2 regions of the Marinomonas sp. G8-14 genome follow, and region 2 is predicted to be linked to the other one. Evidence: predicted binding sites of a transcription regulator. Region 2 holds the regulator's gene; the other holds the start of a gene.

Region 1 (3,424 bases), 1.2 Mb from region 2:
ATACCCTTCCAAGGAATGATAGTGTGAGAATAAAACTAATTGACAAAAGCAACTATAATACATTAAGTTGACTTTGTCAACTACATGGGAATCACTATGCATAATACTGAATCAGCGCTTCAAACACTCTTCATGAATACAATTGGCGGGCTAAAGACTTCCATGAAAAACATCATGAAAGAAAAACAACTCTCCCTATCTCCAATGTATTTTATGATTTTAAAAAACATTCACGATACACAAAACTGCACCGCAAATTATCTTGCTGACATCACAGAGAAGGACAAGGGTCAGATCACTCGATTGGTCCAGGAGTTGATAAATCAGTCACTCGTGACCAAAATGCCAAACCCGATAGATAAACGCAGTCAGTTTCTCAAATTAACGCCACGTGGAATGCAGTGTTATCAAGAGTTAGCCAGTGCCGATCAAGCGGTACTAAAAGAGATGAGGGCAGATATTAGCGATGAAGAGCTGAAGCATTTTTTGACCATCGGTGAAAAAATGCTCTCGAACCTGAATGCGATCAATAACAAAGCATAATACGTTTTTTACACAAGCAGAATGTCATTAGATTTCTAACGCTAATTGCTCTAAGAAAATGCGCATTATTTTTTCACGCCTCCTGCCTTCCAACCTAGCCGAAGGCGTGTTTAAACCATCCGCAATACGAAACAACTTATTATAAAAATGATCAATTGCATAACGTCCATCATCAGGCTTACGCTCATCACAAAAGGGATCATCCTGCGCATATAAAACTCTGTTTATTGCACCACTCACTTGCATACAACGAGCAATACCGATAGCCCCCAGAGCGTCCAATCGATCAGCATCCTGAACGATTTTGGCCTCAAGCGTTTCTGGCTTCACATCAGCACTAAAGCTGTGAGCTCCGAATCGCATGATAAATTGCGTCATAATACTCTTTTGGATAAGCAATTGAACGCAAAAAATCAACGGCTTTGTCTCCTGCCAACGTGGAAGCTAGATGCCGCTGTACATGATCTTTGGGCAAAGACACGCAATCATGCAAATACGCCGCTGGTATCACTATCGCTAGATCGGCCTGTTCCTCACAGGCCAATTGCCGAGCAATCTTAACCACTCGATTAATATGAGCGAGATCGTGAGCGACATCGGTATGCTTTTGAGTATCTAAAAAGGCATAGAATTGCACTTCATATTTGGTTAACCACTCAGACACGATTCAGGCTTCCCTACTACAAAAATGATAAAACATTATAAAAGGTTTCGAATATAAACACTAAAAAGCACCAATAAAAAAGGCTTTGATCCGAAAATCAAAGCCTTCATTGTCATTAATCGCAGAACAATATTAAAAGGTGTAACCCACACTGCCCATAAAGGTGACTGGATCAATATCAGCATCAATGGTTCCAACGCTTGTGTGCACGTCAGTGTTAATATCCATGTACCAAAGCGATGCATTCGCAAACCAGTTTTCAGCAAAATTCACATCAACACCGACTTGAGCTGCCAAACCAAAAGAGTTATCAAGATTCACATCCGTACCAGCTAACGCCCCTTTGCCTTTTTCATCAAAGAAAACGGTATAATTCACGCCAGCGCCAACATAAGGACGAATTTGACTGTTCGCTTGAGCAAAATAATATTGCGCCATGAGAGAAGGCGGTAAATGAGAGACTTCGGCCACTTCTCCCAAACCTTTTGTCGATACTTTGTGAGTAAAAGGTGTAGCAGCTAATAGCTCAACACCAAATTGCTCCGTCAACATATAGGTCAAAGTCACTCCAACCTGAGTATCGTTATCAATCTTTAATTCACCTTTATTCAATACATTATCACTACTTTCATTCGGCATAACCACAGCAAGACCGCCACGAACAAAAATATCACCAGCATCATGGGCTAAAGCAACAGAGGAACAAAACGCAGAAACAAGGGCAATGGGAAGTATAGCTTTCATAATCGATTCCTTATTAGTCAAACAACATGTCTGTGACTAAAAGGTAACAGGATAAATATTTAAATTATTAACCTAGATCAAGGTTTTACTCCCTGGTCAGCCGCGATAAACACAGCATATCGATTAGATCAAGAAAAGATGAACTACCCCAATCAAATCACTTTCCACCCAACTGTGCATACAAAAAGACAAAATCAAAAAATAGATCACAAAAATAACACTAGTAAACCCATTGAAATATAAAAGTAAACTAATTTACCGTAGCTCAATTTATCGGTAAACTTTGCGAAATATTTTCTTATGGAAGAAATCTGCATGCCAATACTTATAGCCGTTACCTTACTTTGGGCTTTTTCATTTAGTTTAATTGGGGTTTATCTTGCTGGCCAAGTCGACGCTTGGTTCTCTGTTCTGATGCGAGTATCCCTTGCAACATTGGTCTTTTTACCTTTTTTAAAACTGCGTCAAATAGAAGCAAAAATCGCCCTAAAACTGATGATATGTGGCGCACTACAGCTTGGTATTATGTACGGCTTTTACTATCAATCTTTCTTGTATCTCTCCGTTCCAGAAGTGCTATTGTTCACTGTAATGACCCCCTTGTATGTCACACTTATCAACGACATGCTGGATAAACGCCTCAACATCGGCTTTGCCATCAGCGCATCATTGGCCATTCTTGGCGCTGTCGCGATCCGTTACCAAGGTGTGGACGAAGGCTTCATCAAAGGCTTAATTATAGTGCAGTGTGCCAACATGTGTTTTGCCGCAGGCCAAGTAGGCTATAAACGAATAATCGCAAAAGAGCGCCCAGACCTGCCACAACGCACGGTATTTGGTTGGTTTTTTATTGGTGCCTTGGCGGTGGTCATTCCATGTTATATCGCTATGGGCAACACAGAACAACTGCCTACAACGACGCTACAATGGAGTATTCTGATTTACCTTGGGATTGTGGCTTCTGGTTTAGGCTATTTTGCTTGGAACAAAGGGGCGACGATGGTGAACATAGGCACGTTGGCTGTGGCAAATAACTTGCTCATCCCAGCAGGCATAATTGTCAATGTGGTCTTCTGGAATCGCGATGCCGATATTTTTCGATTAGCCATCGGCGGCGGAATTATCTTGATGGCGCTTTGGGTCAATGACAAATTCAACCAAAAATTTACTAACGCAAAAACAGTAACAGCCAAATAACAATCCAATAAAAATGCCCAATAAACATTGGGCATTTTTATCCGCAAAGGAACTAGTTAACCATGTATTACTCTATCAACCATTTTTGAAAGGCTTTTTGGTCTTCTTGATTGGCTTTTTTAAACCAAAATTGTGACATGTCGAATTGAATACTGGATGCAGCAGGATTATATGCATCATCAGCAATCCAAATACGAATATCCTTACGAGTTGCATCATTGGATTGATTGTACCAGAATTTCATCATATCAAACGCAACATCTTGAGACATGGTAG
Region 2 (3,424 bases):
CTTAGCAGATACTGAATTGTTTGACTTTAAGGGGTTAAAGCAGTCGCCAGCGGCCTTTGACCGATTAAATATTATTTCATTATAGGATAATAGAAATGAATCTTACACAAAAAGCACTATTACTAACCGCCGGCATTTTAGGATCATCTATCGTTCATGCTTCCTCGGCAGGGGTAAGCTTAAATAATGATACAGTGAAGGGCGACATTGATCTAAATATGGGCGCTTTCGGTGTGAATGGTGGTGTTACTCATAATGACGATGAGAACACATCAACGGCACATATTGGTGTGACGGTTGAAGACTCAGACACTAGCGGTCCACTTCAGGCTGGTTTGGGTATTCGTTTTTATGCAATCGATGCTAATTTAGACAGTGATACAGGGAATGATGATCTTTCCCTTGCTCTAGCCTTAGGGGGATGGTACCGATATACGTTGCCCGCAGCGAATCGTGTGAGCATTTACGGCTCTGTTTACTATACCCCAGAAGTGCTAGCACTATCGAACTTGGATCACATGTATACTTACGAGTTTCGTGCTGAATACATGACGATGCGCAATGCCAGAATTTATGTTCGTTATGGCAAAACTGTCACTGTATATGAGGACAATAGCCGTAAAGAAATTGATAAAGGTCTTTCTGTTGGTGCAACAGTAGACTTCTAATTGTGCTCCTGGCAAACAAAAAAAGGTGGCTTATGCCACCTTTTTTGCTGATTTGAATCAATCGCCGTTATAAGCGCAAAGACTGAAAACAGGAATGTCGCTATCTCTTAATTTTTGACTCCCGCCAAGATCCGGTAGGTCAATAATAGCCGCTACTTCTTTGATCTTTGCTCCTTGCTTTGTTAAAAGCTCAATCGCTGCAAACAAGGTTCCACCGGTCGCAATGAGATCATCAAATAATAGAACTTCATCACCTGCGCTAACGGCGCCTTCTTGTATCTCTAGTTCTGCTTCGCCATATTCTAAAGCATACTTTTGTGAGATGGTTTTACCTGGAAGCTTACCCTTTTTACGCACTAAAATAAGAGGCTTTTGCAACTCATACGCCAATACAGCTGCAATTAAAAACCCTCTCGCATCGATACAAGCGATGTGAGATATATTTGTAGAGATATAACGATGAACATAAGCATCTACTACCATTCTCATGCCTTTAGGGTCACTAAAAATGGGAGTGATGTCTCGAAAGCTGATGCCTTGTTTCGGCCAGTCTTCAACTGTTTGTATCAGTGATTTAACGTAAAAATCGTCATAGAGCATGTTGCAAGCGCCTCATTATATCAATCAAATGTTGGCGATTTTACCACAATCACTCGCAACCCCAACGAGTTTTTGTATCTCAGGGAAATCAATTATCTCAATTTCTTTGCCATCAACATGAATCAATTCACTTTTTTGAAAACGAGTAATGACTCGACTTACCGTTTCTACCGCCAAACCAAGATAGTTACCTATCTCACCACGGGACATAGATAAGCGGAAGGCACTCGCAGAATAGCCTCTCTTCTTAAATCGAGTCGATAGGTTGAGCAAAAAAGAGGCGACTTTTTCATCCGCATTTTTTTTGCCTAAAAGGACCATCATTTGTTGATCGTCAGAAATTTTTCGACTCATTACCTTAAACAGCTGATGCTTTAAAGAGGGGATTTGGGAAGATAGCTCTTCAAGATGACTAAAGGGAATTTCGCACACCGTGGTTGTTTCTAACGCTTTTGCAGACACTGGATAAACGTTGGAGTCAATACCACTTAGACCAACTAGCTCACTAGGGCAATAGAAGCCTGTTATTTGCTCTTCACCATAAGAGGTGATATTGAACGTTTTTAGTGTACCAGAGCGGACCGCGTAAACAGAATCAAATGGTTCGCCTTGACGAAACAAAAAATCCCCTTTTTTCAATGGTTTTTTGCGTTCAATTATCTGATCCAGTCTATTGATGTCCTCATCCGCTAATGCAATGGGAAGACAAAGTGCACTTAAACTACAGTTTTGACATTGCGAGGTAAGCGTACTATTAAATCGTGACTGTGTGTGTGTCATGGTCATGTGATTCTCCCTGATCTCGATCTATATAACTTTTGAGTATTTTATGGCGCCATTTAGATACTTATCGAAAACCATGCAAATGCAACGAATGAGTAATCTACCGCGATCTGTTACTTTAATGGTGGTCTGCATTCCACCATCATTTATTTCTAACATACCATCTTCGATCATGGGTGTTAGATTGTCCACTTCTACAGCAAAATAATCAAAGAAGCGAATGTTAAATCGCCTTTCGATCTCGGCGGTGTTCAGCTCAAATTGAGAAATCAATGTCATTATTACTTGATGACGAATTCGATCATCCAAATTGCTGATATAGCCTTTTGCGATCGCCAATTGGCCTTTTTCAATACTACGTCGGTACATGTTTAGGTCAGTGTGGTTCTGTATATATACGCCATTTAAATCACTGATAGCGGACACCCCAAACGCCACTAAATCGGTGCCGGCATGTGTTGTATAACCTTGGAAATTACGCTGTAGTTCTCCTTGTCTTTGAGCTTGTGCTAAGGTGTCATCTGGCTTGGCAAAATGATCCATGCCAATGTATTCATAGCCAGCATTCATTAAGTATTCAATGCTCATTTTTAATAAAGCAAGCTTCATATTGGAGGTCGGTAGGCTTTCATCCAATAGGCGTCTTTGAGCCGGAAACCGTTCTGGTAGGTGCGCATAATTAAATAGAGAAATTCTATCCGGAGACAAGGCTACCACTTTGTCTAACGTGTCTCGAAAGCCCTCTAGAGACTGATAGGGAAGACCATATATCAGATCAAAATTAATGGATCTGATACCCTGTTCACGGGCATAAGTCACTAGGTTATTTACCATCTTTAAAGGTTGAATTCTGTGTATTGCTTTCTGAACTTTACCATCAAAATCTTGAACACCAATGCTAATTCGATTGATCCCCATTTGAGTTAATAGTTTAAGCTTTGAATGGTTAATCTCTCTAGGATCAATTTCAATACTGTAGTCTTGTGTTCCGTCATTAATAAGAGTGAAATGCTGCTTAATGTTATCAAATAGCGTTTTTATTAATGTTTCAGTGAGAAACGTTGGCGTTCCACCACCAAAATGCAACTGTGTAACGGTTCGCGTATGGTCTAACATTAAGCTGCGCAACCTCATCTCTTCACCCAGCAGCTCAACGTATTCAGTGCCTTTATCATATTGTTTAGTTACGATTTTATTACAAGCACAGTAGTAACAAAGGTGAGCGCAAAACGGAATATGAAAATATAGACTGAGTGGTACTTCAGACGATGTTAGCATCTTATCGATTAGCGCAATCTTGCTTATATTGGCATCAAATTGTGGCGCAGTTGGGTAAGAGGTATAGCGAGGCCCTGATAAATCATACTTACCAA

What was found. The regulator FNR, encoded in region 2, switches genes on or off when oxygen is low (the NO sensors DNR and NnrR bind a similar motif). The targets are predictions, from matches to a motif close to TTGATNTANATCAA.
Region 1: AC0L6V_RS22945 (OmpW family outer membrane protein) is a predicted target of FNR. The motif match lies at 2,019-2,032, and genes of this name have one in related genera.

The regions. Positions count from the first base shown of each region.
Region 1 is NZ_CM147891.1:4,485,936-4,489,359, reverse strand. Features, by position in the region: gene AC0L6V_RS22960 (MarR family winged helix-turn-helix transcriptional regulator) at 97-543, shown strand; gene AC0L6V_RS22955 (HD domain-containing protein) at 571-921, opposite strand; gene AC0L6V_RS22950 (HD domain-containing protein) at 881-1,207, opposite strand; gene AC0L6V_RS22945 (OmpW family outer membrane protein) at 1,340-1,951, opposite strand; gene AC0L6V_RS22940 (carboxylate/amino acid/amine transporter) at 2,267-3,148, shown strand; gene AC0L6V_RS22935 (YccT family protein) at 3,216-3,424, opposite strand, start outside.
Region 2 is NZ_CM147891.1:1,066,595-1,070,018, reverse strand. Features, by position in the region: gene ttcA (tRNA 2-thiocytidine(32) synthetase TtcA) at 1-85, shown strand, start outside; gene AC0L6V_RS05390 (YfaZ family protein) at 96-668, shown strand; gene AC0L6V_RS05385 (adenine phosphoribosyltransferase) at 726-1,268, opposite strand; gene fnr (fumarate/nitrate reduction transcriptional regulator Fnr) at 1,293-2,054, opposite strand; gene hemN (oxygen-independent coproporphyrinogen III oxidase) at 2,076-3,424, opposite strand, start outside.